Regions from separate parts of the Bradyrhizobium ontarionense genome, predicted to be linked through region 1. Evidence: predicted binding sites of a transcription regulator. Region 1 holds the regulator's gene; the other holds the start of a gene.
What was found. Region 1 encodes PhoB, which activates phosphate uptake and scavenging genes when phosphate is short. Its sites were predicted from a motif close to TGTCATNNANCTGTCAT; they were not measured.

Region 1 (7,612 bases):
ATAGCACATGTCCGCGGTCGACTTGCAGGCCAATCCCGTCAATCCGATCTACGCGCGCCGGCGCCGCTGGGACATCGTGATCCGCGGCCTGTGCATGGCCGCCGCCTTGTTCGGCGTGACCTGGCTTGCCCTGATCCTGTTCACGCTGTTCGTCAACGGCCTGGCCGGTCTCAGCCTGCAGGTCTTCAGCGCCGACACGCCGCCGCCCGGCTCCGCGGAAGGCGGCCTGCGCAACGCGATCGTCGGATCCATCATCATGACCGTGATCGGGGTCGGCATCGGCGCGCCGCTCGGCCTGTTCGCGGGAACGTACCTCGCCGAGTATGGCCGCAACGACCGGCTGACCTCGGTGATCCGCTTCATCAACGACATCCTGCTGTCGGCGCCGTCGATCATCATCGGCCTGTTCGTCTACGGTGCCGTGGTGGTGCCGATGGGCGGCTTCTCGGCGCTCGCAGGCTCGCTCGCGCTCGCCGTGATCGTGATCCCGGTCGTGCTGCGCACCACCGAGGACATGCTGCTGCTGGTGCCCAACCCGTTGCGTGAGGCGGCCTCCGCCCTTGGTCTGCCGCGCTCGCTGGTGATCAAGCGGATCGCCTACCGGGCCGCGCGCTCCGGCCTCATCACCGGCGTCCTGCTTGCGACCGCCCGTGTCGCCGGCGAGACCGCGCCCTTGCTGTTCACCGCGCTGTCGAACCAGTTCTGGAGCCTGAACCTCAGCAAGACCATGGCCAACCTGCCGGTGACCATCAACAATTTCGTCCAGAGCCCCTATGCCTATTGGAAGCAGCTGGCCTGGAGCGGCGCCCTTCTGATCACCTTGACCGTGCTGGCCCTGAACATCGGCGCGCGCATTCTCGGCGCCGAGAGGAGCTCGAAATGACCGATATGTCCGTATCCGTGAGCAGCCCGACGGCCGCCATTCCCTCCAAGTCGCTGCCGGACGCCCCGGCCAAGGTGATCGCGCGCAATCTCAATTTCTATTATGGCGAGCACCAGGCGCTGAAGAACATCAACCTGTCGCTCGGCACCAACCGCGTGACCGCCTTCATCGGCCCGTCCGGCTGCGGCAAGTCCACGCTGCTGCGCATCTTCAACCGGATGTACGATCTCTATCCGGGCCAGCGCGCGACCGGCCAGCTGATGCTCGACAACACCAACATCCTCGATCCCAAGCTCGATCTGAACCTGCTGCGCGCCCGGGTCGGCATGGTGTTCCAGAAGCCGACGCCGTTCCCGATGACGATCTACGAAAACATTGCCTTCGGCATCCGCCTCTACGAGAAGATCTCGAAGTCGGAGATGGACGACCGCGTCGAGAAGGCGCTGCGCGGTGGCGCGCTGTGGAACGAGGTCAAGGACAAGCTGAACGCGTCCGGCCTGTCGCTGTCGGGCGGCCAGCAGCAGCGGCTATGCATCGCGCGCACCGTGGCCGTCAGGCCGGAGGTGATCCTGTTCGACGAGCCGTGCTCGGCGCTCGACCCGATCTCGACTGCCAAGGTCGAGGAGCTGATCCAGGAGCTGTCCGATAACTACACGATCGCGATCGTCACCCACAACATGCAGCAGGCGGCGCGCGTCTCCGACAAGACCGCCTTCATGTATCTCGGCGAGCTGATCGAGTTCGATGAGACCAGCAAGATCTTCACCTCGCCGAGCGATCGGCGGACCCAGGACTACATCACCGGCCGGTTCGGCTGACGCCGGACAGCATCATTGCCTCTAGGAGATCATCATGGCCAGTGAACATACCGCCAAGGCGTTCGACAGCGATCTGCAGGACCTGACGCGGCTGGTATCGGAAATGGGCGGCCTCGCCGAGCGGCTGATCGTCGATTCCGTCGATGCGCTGGTGCGGCGCGACGTGGCGCTCGGGCAGAAGGTGGTCGCCACCGATGCCGAGGTCGACAAGCTGCAGCGCGTCATCGAGGAACGTGCCGTGCTCACGATCGCCCGGCGCCAGCCGATGGCGGTCGACCTGCGCGAGATCGTCGGCGCGATGCGCGTGGCGACCGATCTGGAGCGCATCGGCGACCTCGCCAAGAACATCGGCAAGCGTGTCGCGGCGCTGGAGAGCGATTTCCACCCGCTCAAGCTGATCCGCGGGCTCGAGCACATGACCGATCTCGTGCAGTCGCAGGTCAAGACCGTGCTCGATGCCTATGCCGCGCATGATCTGCCGGCGGCGATGACGGTGTGGAAGGGCGACGAGGAAGTCGACGCCATCTGCACGTCCTTGTTCCGCGAGCTCCTGACCTACATGATGGAGGATCCGCGCAACATCTCGTTCTGCATCCATCTGATGTTCTGCGCCAAGAACATCGAGCGGATCGGCGATCACGCGACCAACATCGCGGAGACGGTGTTCTACATGATCGAGGGCCAGCAGATCACGGACAAGCGCCCCAAGGGCGACATGACGAGCTTTGCGACCACGATTCCCGGCAACTGAGAGAGACGCTTGAGACATGGCTGCGCGCATTCTGGTGGTGGAAGATGAGGAAGCGCTGACCACGCTGCTGCGCTACAATTTCGAGACCGAGGGCTACGAGGTCGAGACCGTGGCGCGCGGCGACGAGGCCGACACGCGGCTGAAGGAGCGTATTCCGGATCTCGTCGTGCTCGACTGGATGCTGCCGGGCCTCTCCGGCATCGAGCTGTGCCGGCGGCTGCGGGCGCGGCCGGAGACGAGGCAGCTGCCGATCATCATGCTGACCGCGCGCGGCGAGGAGAGTGAGCGCGTGCGCGGGCTCGCGACCGGCGCCGACGACTACATCGTCAAGCCGTTCTCGGTGCCCGAGCTGCTGGCCCGCGTGAAGGGTCTGCTGCGGCGCGCCAGCCCCGAGCGGCTCGCCACCGTGCTCACCTATGGCGACATCGAGCTCGACCGCGAGAAGCGCCGCGTGGCGCGCTCCGGCAGGCCGATCGATCTCGGCCCGACCGAGTACCGGCTGCTCGAATTCTTCCTGGAGCATCCGGGCCGCGTGTTCAGCCGCGAGCAGCTGCTCGACAGCGTCTGGGGCCGCGACATCTACATCGACGAGCGGACCGTGGACGTTCACATCGGGCGCTTGCGCAAGCTGCTCAATCCCGGGCGTGAGCAGGATCCGATCCGCACCGTGCGCGGGGCCGGCTACGCCCTGGACGATCGCTTTGCCAAGATCGAGCAGGCCTGATTAAGGAGGCGGCGGACTGCTTTCCGCCACGCCGATGCCGTCTTGATCATTTTGGGTGGGCGCCTCATCAGAAGTGTCTTCGGTCCCAGCGGACGCCCTTGATCAAGACGATCATCATATGTCTCGCCATGGTGCTCGGCGCCGTGGTGGGCGCCTCGGCCGCCGAGCTCGACGAAGCGGTTGCCGCCGCCGGCAGCGGCGAGCATGCGGCGGCGCTGCGTCGGCTCACGCCGCTGGCGCGGAAGGGCGATGCGCGGGCGCAGTTCGATCTCGGCTTCATGTCCGCGTTCGGCTGGGGCCAGCCGCGCAACCCCGCCGAGGCGCTGGCCTGGTATCGCAAGGCCGCGGATCAGGGGCTTGCCGTCGCCCAGCATTATCTCGGCATCGCCTACGTCAATGGTGAGGGCGTTGCCTGTGATTACGGCGAGGCCGCACGCTGGTTCACCCGCGCGGCTGCGCAGGGCTTCGCCCAGTCGCAGTACATGCTCGGGCTGATGATGCTCGACGGCCGATCGGTGCAGCAGGATCCGGTTCAGGGCTACGCCTGGCTGGTGATGGCCGGCCGCAACGGGGTGAGGTCGGCCGGCCGCGACGTGCAGCGGGTCAAGCTGAGCGAAGCGCAGCGGCGGCAGGCTGAGACCATCATCGCCAACTGGAAGCCGAAATTCGAATCGGCCGACGCCGGCATCGCCAGCCCCAGGCCGGGAGAGTTGCTCGGGCTCGATCGGCACATCGGCGAGGTCGTCGATCCCACATCCTGGCCGGCGTCGTCGATCGGCGTGGTCACCGTCGCGCAATACAGCACCGGCGGCTGGTGCACCGGCACGTTGGTGGCTCCGCGCGTCGTGCTCACCGCCGCACACTGCGTGTTCAACGGGGTCGCGCAGGTCAGCCCCGGCAACGTCCGCTTCCTGGCCGGCATGAACAGGGGCACGCCAGCCGCGTCCTCGGTCGCAGACCGCCTGATCGTGGCCCCGGACTTCGTCCCGACCCAGCACGACAAATGGTCGCTCGATCGCTCGCCGTCAGACTGGGCGCTCATCGTGCTGAAGGACGATCTGCCGTCGAGGCCGGTGGCGGTGAAGGCGCTCACGCGCGACGATCTCGCGGCAGCGACCAAGGCAGGCACGATCTCGGAGATCGGCTACGGCCAGGAGCGGCGCTATTCGCCGACCGGACAGCGCAACTGCCGCGCCGACATGACCAGGGACGCCCGGCTGCTGACCGTCCATTGCCTGGCGAATTTCGGCTATTCGGGCTCGCCGATCCTGGCCGAGGTCGGCGGCGAGCCGGCCGTGGTCGGTATCTTCTCGGCCTTCCACGAGGAGACGCGATTGATGTTCGCCGCACCCGCGAGCCAGTTCGAGGCGGCGGTTCGGAGTGAGATCGTGGCGGAGAGGAGGGCATCTGCACGTTGACGATGCGTGATCAAGGCGTGCGGCTGGTCATTGTCTGCGCGTGACCGGATAGCGGCTTGCCAATCGAGGACGCCGATCCGCGATCGAAGGCCCTGCTCCCCTTGATTCCGCGCGGCTTTCGGCCTGGAGGCTGGGCCCACGGCGAACTGGCGCGTCTCTTGCTCTCTCCAGCGTATGACGATTGTTCCAATTGATCATCCCCACGGCCCGCGGCCCGCGCTGTTCCGGCGGCGGGGGCAGGCGCAGGGGAATGCGGTCCTGGCTGTGGGGCTGGTGGCGGCCAACGGCCTTGCCTGGGCCTGGGCGGTCGCCCTCTATGCGGACCGTCCGGCCATTGTCGGCACCGCCATGCTGGCCTGGCTGCTCGGATTGCGCCATGCGGTCGATGCCGACCACATTGCGGCGATCGACAATGTGGTGAGAAAGCTCGTGCAGGACGGCGACGCGCCGCGCGCTGCCGGTCTTTACTTCGCGCTCGGTCATTCCAGCGTCGTCGTCATTGCGACGGTCGTGTTGAGCCTCGTCGCCGGCGCCGGGCTGATGAATGACGAAAGCGCCGTCAGGGTGATCGGCGGGGTGATCGGCACAGCCGTATCATCGGTCTTCCTGCTGCTGATCGCCTGCGCCAATCTCGTTCTGCTCATCAATCTCTGGCGTCGGTCCGCGCAGCCGCATGCCGAACAGCCGTCGCAAGGTGATGCCGACAAGGCCGGGCGCGCGGGAGGCGGCCTCCTGATCCGCCTGCTGCGTCCGCTGTTGCGCATGGTCGGCCGTGCCTGGCACATGTATCCGCTCGGCGTCCTGTTCGGCCTCGGCTTCGATACCGCGAGCGAGATTGGTCTGTTGAGCCTGTCGGCCACCGAGGCCGCGCGGGGCGCCAGTCTCGCTCACGTGCTGGTGTTCCCGGCGCTGTTCGCCGCCGCGATGGCCACTGTGGATACCGCTGACAGCATGCTGATGGCCGGGGCCTACCGCTGGGCGCTCACCGATCCCGTGCGCAAGCTCCGTTATAATCTCGTGATCACCGGCGCATCGGTCGCCATCGCTCTGGTGATCGGCAGCGCCGAGGCCTTCAGTCTTGTCGGGCCGCAACTCGGCCTCTCGGGCGGGCCTTGGGATACGGCGGCCGCGCTGAATGGCTATCTGGCCAATCTCGGTATCGTGGTGGCGTGTCTGTTTCCCGCCGCCTGGATCGGTGCCATCATCGTCATGCGCCGTCAGCGCAAGCCATCGCCTTCGGTTGCGGCGCGCTTGCCGGCGTTTCCGCTGAAGGGCTAAATCGGCCGGCCCGACGGAACGCGACAGGCCGAGATTGGGATGGAACGCTCACGATGGACGGCTCCGGTACGATGACGCGGATGCTGTGGTTGCAGGGCGCGAGCTGCGGCGGCTGCACCATGTCGATCCTGGAAAGCGGCGCCTCCGGCTGGTTCGACGAGCTGCGCCAGTCCGGCATCGATCTGGTATGGCACCCCTCGGTCAGCGAGCAGACCGGCGACGAAGTCGTCGACCTGCTTGAGGCGATCCGGGACGGCCGCGAGCGACTCGACCTGCTCGTGCTCGAAGGTTCGGTGGCACGCGGGCCGGGCCTGACTGGCCGCTTCAACATGCTCGCAGGCACCAACCGCTCGATCTATCACTGGCTGCTCGATCTTGCGCCGCTGGCGGACTATGTCGTCGCCGTCGGCAGCTGTGCTGCCTATGGCGGGATTCCCGCGGCCGGTGTCAACCCGACAGACGCCGTCGGGCTGCAGTTCGAGGGCAGCGACGTCGGCGGCGCGCTCGGCGCCAGCTTCCGTTCGAAGCGTGGGCTGCCGGTGATCAATGTCGCAGGGTGTGCCCCGCATCCGGGCTGGATGATGGAAAGCCTGCTCGCCCTCACCAACGGCGACCTCACCGCGAGAGAGCTCGATGGTTTCGGCCGGCCGACATTCATCGCCAATCACCTCGCCCATCACGGCTGCTCGCGCAACGAGTTCTATGAATTCAAGGCAAGCGCGGAGACGATGTCGGAGCGGGGCTGCCTGATGGAGCATCTCGGCTGTCGTGCCACCCAGGCCGTCGGCGATTGCAATCAGCGCTCGTGGAACGGCGGCGGCTCCTGCACCAAGGGCGGCTATGCCTGCATCGCCTGCACCTCGCCCGGCTTCGAGAGTGCGCAGAACTATCTGCAGACCGCGAAGCTTGCGGGCATTCCCGTCGGCCTGCCGACCGACATGCCCAAGGCCTGGTTCGTGGCGCTCGCGGCGCTGTCGAAGTCCGCGACGCCGCGGCGCGTCCGCGTCAACGCGACGGCCGACCACGTCGTGGTGCCGCCGAGCCGCTCGGGCGACAAGCGCAGCTCATGACGCGGATCACGGTCGGCCCGTTCAACCGCGTCGAAGGAGATCTCGAGGTCCGGCTGGACATCGAGCAAGGCCGCGTGGCGCGCGCGGAAGTCACCGCGCCGCTCTATCGCGGCTTCGAGCAGATCCTGGAGGGGCGTCCGCCGCTCGATGCCCTGGTGATCGCACCGCGCATCTGCGGCATCTGCTCGGTGTCGCAGTCGATCGCAGCGGCAGGCGCGTTGCGCCAGGCCATGGGCGTCGCGACCGCGCCGAACGGCGTGCTCGCAACCAACATCGCCCATGCGGCCGAGAACGCGGCGGATCACCTGACGCATTTCTATATCTTCTTCATGCCAGACTTCGCCCGCGAGGCCTATGCGTCGCAGGCTTGGCATGGCGCTGCGGCCGAGCGCTTTACCGCGACCAAAGGAAGTGCGGCGCGTGAGGCGCTGCCGGCGCGGGCGCGGCTGCTGGAGATCATGGGCGTGATCGCCGGAAAATGGCCGCATAGCCTTGCGTTCCAGCCGGGCGGGACCACGCGCGCGATCGAGCTTGGCGAGCGCATCCGGCTGAATGCGATCGCGGCATCGTTTCGCGGCTTCCTCGAACGCGTGATGTTCGCCGACAAGCTCGAGAACGTGGTTGCCTTGTCGACACCGGACGAGCTCGACCGCTGGCGCGACGGTCGCGG
Region 2 (7,612 bases), 2.8 Mb from region 1:
GCGAAAGCGCCGCACCTGTGTCCGCGCCATAGCGCCCCTCGCCAAGTCCTTGCAGCGTGATGCTTTGCGCACCGAGGCTGACGGTCACCGAGCCGAGATTCTGCGAAAAATTATCGACGAGCTTGCCGTAGGCCGAGAGGTCGAGAATCCTGCCGTCAACGACGAAATAGTGGCCGAGCTCGGCGCCGATCAGAACGCGCGCGCGTTCCAGCGACGTCCCACTGACCGCCAACGGATCGAGCCCGCCTGCCTCCTGGAACCCCGCCGTCGTGGCGCGCGCATATTCGAAGGCGAGCTTCGGAACCACCCGGCTCTCTCCGGAACTCCAATAATAGTCCAGCTCGCTCAGCACGCCGGTGATATGGGCGCCATAGGCCGACGTCGTCGTACCCAGGCTCGTGTCGCGGCGCGCCTTGATCCCGCCGAAGCCGTGGACGATGGCGACGGCCCAGGTCCAGGGCCCCTGGTCGACCGAGGCGTTGAAGCCCAGTTGCGTCAAATCGAGCGTGGCCGACTGCAGCGCCAGCGGGACATCGACAGCCGTGCGGCTCTGATCGACCGACAGGCCGATGTTCACGCCGGCGCCGAGGCGCATGCCGAGACCGGCAACGCCGCCCCAGGTCGTCCTGCTGTCGCCGACGAAGTTGCCTTGCGCCTTGGCGCGGGCCGTCACGCCGTAGGTTTCACCCCAGGCCCTGAAGCGCGGCTGGTCCGCGGCTTCCGACGCGCCGCCGCCCCCGGGGTTGGTCCGCAGCAGCCGGCCGCCGCCGTGAGTGGCCTGGTTCCCGAGCCGCTCGAGGAAGCTCGATCCGAGATCGAGCACGGATCGGCCCGATGATAGATCTGAACTGATCGCGTTCGGTGCCGGGCTGGGCGATGGGCTCGGCGTGGGCGTCGGGGTGGGAGTCGGCGTAGGCGTCGGGGTCGGGGTCGGGGTCGGGGTCGGGCTCGCCGAGGTGTTTGGAATGCCGGCAGCGTCCGCCGCGCTCGCCATCAGGGCAAGGGCAAGGCCGGTCGCAACGGCAAGCAGCGTCGAACCGCGTGAAACGGTGCTCGATCGCCCATCCTGTGTGGCCTGAGATGCCCCGCGCATCGCTGCCCGCCCGCCATCAGCTCAAATTCGTCGAAATATTGGCCGCGAGGATTTGCCTGCAGTTCCCGCCGGCCGTCAATTGCGATCGCCGCTGCCGCGCCTGCGCCTGCGAAAATTGTGGTTCCCGCGCCACACGCTACGCACTGCGGTACCACGACCAGTCGCGACTGCGCGACGCGTTCTCATCACCGTCTCAATCTTGATATCGGCAGAAAATCGTGTTGCTATCTCAGCACAATCGGATTTGGCCGTTCGACTGTGCGTTTCGCAACTTCGGAAATTGAGCAGATCTCGGGAAAGCCGGTTCGTGGCGTGGCACGCGGTGAGCGTGGCCGCGTCTTTTTTAGTCTAGACGAGGAGACAACGATGCCGACCTACAAAGGCAGCGTGAAATGGTTCAACCCGACCAAAGGATATGGGTTCATCAAACCGGCCGGCAGTGACAAGGACGTCTTCGTCCACATCTCGGCTGTCGAACGTGCGGGGCTGACGACGCTCAACGAAAACCAGGCCGTCGAATACGATCTGGTGGAGAGTCGCGGCAAGGCCTCGGCCGAGAACCTGAAGCTCTCGTGAGCATGCTCCAGGCAGGCGGCGCCTCCGCGCGCACTCCGACGCCAATCAACACGGTCGGCGCAACGCTCGCCCGCCGCGGATGATCAAACTTCGTCACAGTCGCATTGGCTGCCATGATGTTCCCCGGCTTTGCCGGGGATTTTTTTGACCAGCCGGCACCGCTACTACGAGACCATGGGCCAGATCAGCGATTGATCCGCCAGCTCCACGGCCGAAGTCCTGCACAGATCGCCGTCGAGCCGCACCTGACTCTTAGCCAGCAGCCGCAGCGCCTCGGGATAGATGCGATGCTCGATGCCGAGGATGCGTTCCGATAGCGTGTCCGGCGTGTCGTCATCCCTGACCACCACGGCGCCCTGCAGAACGATCGGTCCGGCATCCGTCTCCGGAATGACGAAATGAACCGTTGCGCCGGAGATCTTCACGCCGGCCCGCAACGCCTGGCCGTGCGGATCGAGGCCGGGAAAGGACGGCAGCAGCGAGGGATGAATGTTGAGCATCCGCCCATACCAGCGCTGCACGAACTCCGCCGTGAACAGCCGCATGAAACCGGCGAGGCAGATCAGCTCGATGCCGCGCGCATCGAGCGCCTGCTGCAGCTTCGCTTCGAAGCCGGCGCGGTCCTTGCCGAACGGCTTGCTCTCGATGATTTCGATCGGAACACCGCTCTCCTGCGCCTTCTGAAGGCCCGCAGCGTCGGCGCGGTTGGAAATGACGACTGCGATCTCGGCAGGGAAATCCGGCCCGCCCGCCGCACGGATCAGCGCGGCCATGTTGGACCCGCGACCGGAAATCAGGATGGCGACGCGGCGCTTCATCGGATCACCGTCGTCAGAGCGAGAGATCGAGCGCGCCGCTATAGACCACGCGCTGCTCGCCGCTCGCAGCGATGACCTCGCCGAGCAGCGCGACATGTTCGCCGCTCGCGGTAAGCACGTCGGTGACGACGTCGACAGCCTCGGCCTTCACGATCGCAATCATGCCGATCCCGCAATTGAAGGTGCGCAGCAGCTCGAGCTCGGCGATCCCGCCCTGCTCCGCCAGCCATTTGAACACCGGCAGCACCGGCAGGCGCGCAAGGTCGATCGACACACCCAGATGTTTCGGCAGCACGCGCGGAATGTTGTCAGTGAAGCCGCCGCCGGTAATGTGGGCGAGCCCCTTCACCGCGCCGGTCTCGCGGATCGCGCGCAGACATGATTTCACATAGAGCCGCGTCGGCGTCAGCAGCGCGCCGCCCAGCGTCATGACCGGCGCAAACGGCGCCGGCGCGTCGAAGCCCAGGCCCGACTGCGCGACGATCTTGCGAACCAGCGAATAGCCGTTGGAATGGACCCCCGACGAGGCGAGCCCGAGCACCGCGTCGCCCGCGGCAATGTCGGCCGACGGCAACAGCGTGCCGCGCTCGGCAGCCCCCACTGCGAAGCCGGCAAGATCGTAGTCCCCGTCCTTGTAGAGGCCGGGCATTTCCGCCGTCTCGCCGCCGATCAGCGCGCAGCCGGCTTCCCGGCAGCCTTCGGCGACGCCAGCGACGATCGATGCCGTCGCCTCGGGATCGAGCTTGCCGCAGGCGAAGTAGTCGAGGAAGAACAGCGGCTCGGCGCCCTGCACCACGAGATCGTTGACCGACATGGCGACCAGATCGATGCCGATGCCGGCATGCAGCCCGGTCTCGATCGCGATCTTGACCTTGGTGCCGACGCCGTCCGTCGCGGCAACCAGCACCGGATCCTTGAAGCCGGCGGCCTTGAGGTCGAACAGACCGCCGAAACCGCCGATCTCGGCATCCGCGCCCGCCCGGGCGGTCGCGCGCACCATGGGCTTGATCAGATCGACCAGACGATTACCGGCATCGATATCGACGCCCGAATCTGCATAAGTGAGCCCGTTCTTGCGCTCGGTCATGGTAAAAACCCCTAATCTGGCCGCTGGTTACGTCGGAATCCGGCGGCGCGCAATGGCTCGCAAGGGGCTCGTCCCCATACTATCTAAAGACCGTACCGGTCGCCCCGCTTCGGAATCGGGTTGTATTTTGATCGAGTTGTCGTCGGGACCTGCTGCGTGACCATTCCTCACACTCTCCCCAATCTGATTACGCTTGGTCGAATCCTGCTGGTTCCGATCGTCGTCTGGGCCATCGCGGCCGGCGAGATGGAGATCGCGTTCATGGTTTTCGTCGTCGCCGGCGTGAGCGATGCGGTCGACGGCTTCCTTGCCAAGCGCTTCAATCTGCGCTCCGAGCTCGGCGCGCTGCTCGATCCGCTCGCCGACAAGGCGCTGCTGGTGTCGATTTTCGTCACGCTCGGCATCTGGGGGGCGATCCCGCGCTGGATCGTGATCCTGGTGGTCTCGCGCGACATCATGATCGTCACCGCGGTGATCGTATCCTGGCTGTTCGACCGGCCGGTCGCGATGAAGCCATTGATGGTGTCCAAGCTCAACACGGTGGCGCAGGTGGGATTCGCAGCGCTCGTGCTCGCATCGCTCAGCTTCGGCTTCGAGCCGAAGCCCTACGACGTCGTGCTGATGGTGCTGGTGACGGTCTTTACCCTCGTGTCGGTCGGGCTTTATCTCATCGAGTGGGTGCGCCACATGAACACCATCGAAGTCCGATGAGCTGTCTGCAAGCCCTGCACCCAAGCCTGCACCCAAGCCTGCACCCGAGCCCTGCACCGACGACCTCATGGATGACACGATACGGAGCACGTCACACTTGGCCGGCCATATTCCCCCCCGTCAGTTGACCTTCGCGCTGCCGCATGCGGAGAGCCTGACGCGGGACAATTTCCTCGAAGGTCCGGGCAACGCGGCCGGCCTTGCCCTGGTCGACGCCTGGCCGGAATGGCCGGCGCGCACCATGTTCCTGGTCGGCCCCGACGGCTCCGGCAAGAGCCATCTCGCCGCGATCTGGGCCGAACAGGCCGGAGCCCGCTCGCTGTCGGCGCAGGCCCTCGATCTCGCGGCCGTGCCCGGCGCGCTGGCCACCGGGGCACTCGTGCTCGAGGACCTGACGCCGACCGATCTGGACGAACGCGCGCTGTTTCACCTGCTCAACCTGGCGCGCCAGGACGAGGCCTATGTTCTGATCACCGCGCGCCAGACGCCGACCGCCATGCCGATTGCGCTCAACGACCTCAGGTCGCGACTGCGCGCCGTCCCGGTTGTCACCCTGCTGCCGCCGGATGACCAGCTGTTCCGCGCCCTGATCGTCAAGCTGGCCGCCGATCGGCAGCTCGCAATCGACGAGGCGGTAGTGAACTACCTCGCCACGCGCATCGAGCGGTCGTATGCTGCGGCACGCCAGACCATTGCGCTGCTGGACAACGAATCCCTGCGGCTGGGACGGCCGATCACCCGCGCGCTCGCCGCCGAGCTGCTCCGCCCCGCGTAAGCCGCGGACGATCTTGACGATCCTCTGCCGCGGAACCTCAATGGTGCCGGGAACGTCATCCCTTGGTCATGCAGATTGGGCTACGGTCCGCGGCTGCGCCCTGATTTGATGCCGCTATCGGATATGGATCAATTTTCTCATGGACACCGAACAAGTTATTGAAACTCAAGAGAAAGACCAGACTTCGGCGGCCCCGCTCCAGATTGCCTCGAGCCCCGAGCGCTTCATCAATCGGGAACTGTCATGGCTGCATTTCAATCGCCGCGTGCTGGAAGAGTCGGTGAATCCGCGCCATCCGGCCCTGGAGCGCGTGCGCTTCCTGTCGATTTCCGCCAACAACCTTGATGAATTCTTCATGGTCCGCGTCGCCGGCATCCGCGCCCAGGTGCGCGAGGGCATCGCCGAGCGCAGCCCGGACGGGCTAACGCCGACCGAGCAGCTCAAGCTGATCAACGAGACCGTGTCACAGCTGGCGATCGACCAGCAGGCGATCTGGCGCGACCTGCGCAAGCTTCTCGCCGAGCTCGGGATCGTGCTGGTCGACGGCCAGGACGTCAGCAAGAGCGAGCGCGCCTGGATCGAGGACCACTTCCTCGCCAACATCTTCCCGCTGCTGACGCCGCTCGCGATCGACCCGGCTCACCCGTTCCCGTTCATCCCGAGCCTCGGCTTCACCGTTGCGCTGCAGTTGATGCGCACATCGGACGGCCGGCCGATGAACGCGCTGATCCGCATGCCCGGCAAGCTCGACCGCTTCATCCGCTTCCCCGGCTCCAAGGATGGCGTGATCCGCCTGATCACGCTGGAGCAGGCGACCGGGCTGTTCATCGGCCGCCTGTTCCCGGGCTACACCGTCAAGGGCCAGGGCGCCTTCCGCATCATCCGCGACAGCGAGATCGAGATCGAGGAAGAGGCCGAGGATCTGGTAAGGCTGTTCGAGACTGCGCTGAAGCGGCGCCGCCGCGGCTCGGTGATCCGGCTGGAGATCGAGGCCAACATGCCGGCAGAGCTGCGCGACTTCGTGCAGCACGCGCTGTCGACGACCGACGACGAGGTATTCCGCGTCGATGGCGTGCTGGCGATGAACGAGCTGTCTCAGCTGACGCGGGTGGACCGTCCCGACCTCGAATTCGCGCCCTATGTGCCGCGACATCCCGAGCGCGTCCGCGACCATGGCGGCGACATCTTCGCCGCGATCCGGCAGAAGGACCTGGTGGTCCATCACCCCTACGAGTCGTTCGACGTCGTCGTGCAGTTCCTGCAACAGGCGGCGCGCGACCCCGACGTGGTCGCGATCAAGCAGACGCTGTACCGCACCTCCAACAACTCGCCGATCGTACGCACGCTGGTGGAAGCCGCCGAAGCCGGCAAGTCGGTGACGGCGCTGGTCGAGCTGAAGGCGCGTTTCGACGAAGAGGCCAATATCCGTTGGGCACGCGATCTGGAACGCGCCGGCGTGCAGGTGGTCTACGGCTTCCTGGAGCTGAAGACGCATGCCAAGCTGTCGATGGTCGTGCGCCGCGAGGGCGGCGGCCTCACGACCTATGTCCACACAGGGACCGGCAATTATCACCCGGTGACGGCGCGCATCTACACCGACCTGTCCTACTTCACGTCGGATCCGGTGATCGGGCGCGACGTCACGCGCGTCTTCAACTACATCACCGGCTATGCCGAGCCGATCGACATCGAGAAGATGGCGGTGTCGCCGCTCACGCTTCGCAACCGCATGATCGAGCACATCCACGGCGAGACCAATTTCGCGCGGCAGGGCAAGCCGGCCGTGATCTGGATGAAGATGAACTCGCTGGTCGATCCCGACATCATTGACGCGCTGTACGAGGCCTCGCAGGCCGGCGTCTCGATCGACCTGATCGTGCGCGGCATCTGCTGCCTGCGCCCCGGGATTCCAGGGCTGTCAGACAACATCCGTGTCAAATCCGTCATCGGCCGCTTCCTCGAACATGGCCGGATCTACTGCTTTGGTATGGGTCAGGGCCTGCCGAGCGCCAAGGCCGCCGTCTACATCTCCTCGGCCGACATGATGCCGCGCAATCTCGACCGCCGCGTCGAGGTGCTATGCCCGCTGCAGAATCCGACCGTCCATCAGCAGGTCCTCGAGCAGATCATGGTGGCGAACCTCAAGGACACCGAGCAGAGCTGGCAATTGTTGCCGGACGGGTCGTCAACGCGTATGAAGGCCGCGAAGGGCGAGGAGCCGTTCAACCTGCACAATTACTTCATGACGAATCCGAGTCTGTCCGGCCGTGGAAAGTCGCTCAAGGAATCATCGCCACGCCGGCTCACCCGCCGGAATGAACGCCACCCGTCATAAGGGCAGCGTTCCTCGTACCATCCTTAATCGAGGAATACCGCGGTGAAACGGCCCGATACGAGGGCCGCGAGCGTTGGCGTCATCGACATCGGTTCGAACTCGGTCCGTCTCGTCGTCTACCAGGCGATGGAGCGCAGCCTCGTCACCGTGTTCAACGAGAAGGCGCTGTGCGGGCTCGGCCGCGAGGTCCAGACCACCGGTCTGCTCGCAGCCGACG

Region 2: LQG66_RS02935 (RNA degradosome polyphosphate kinase) is a predicted target of PhoB. The motif match lies at 5,114-5,130, and genes of this name have one in related genera.

Annotation. Positions count from the first base shown of each region.
Region 1 covers NZ_CP088156.1:3,463,721-3,471,332, reverse strand. Annotated here, with positions in the region: gene pstC (phosphate ABC transporter permease subunit PstC) at 1-4, shown strand, start outside; gene pstA (phosphate ABC transporter permease PstA) at 8-883, shown strand; gene pstB (phosphate ABC transporter ATP-binding protein PstB) at 880-1,701, shown strand; gene phoU (phosphate signaling complex protein PhoU) at 1,736-2,452, shown strand; gene phoB (phosphate regulon transcriptional regulator PhoB) at 2,469-3,176, shown strand; gene LQG66_RS15670 (trypsin-like serine protease) at 3,275-4,594, shown strand; gene LQG66_RS15665 (HoxN/HupN/NixA family nickel/cobalt transporter) at 4,769-5,872, shown strand; gene LQG66_RS15660 (NADH-quinone oxidoreductase subunit B family protein) at 5,926-6,942, shown strand; gene LQG66_RS15655 (nickel-dependent hydrogenase large subunit) at 6,939-7,612, shown strand, end outside.
Region 2 covers NZ_CP088156.1:695,313-702,924, reverse strand. Annotated here, with positions in the region: gene LQG66_RS02965 (autotransporter outer membrane beta-barrel domain-containing protein) at 1-1,093, opposite strand, end outside; gene LQG66_RS02960 (cold-shock protein) at 1,460-1,669, shown strand; gene purN (phosphoribosylglycinamide formyltransferase) at 1,834-2,487, opposite strand; gene purM (phosphoribosylformylglycinamidine cyclo-ligase) at 2,501-3,574, opposite strand; gene LQG66_RS02945 (CDP-alcohol phosphatidyltransferase family protein) at 3,731-4,285, shown strand; gene LQG66_RS02940 (HdaA/DnaA family protein) at 4,383-5,060, shown strand; gene LQG66_RS02935 (RNA degradosome polyphosphate kinase) at 5,200-7,395, shown strand; gene ppx (exopolyphosphatase) at 7,438-7,612, shown strand, end outside.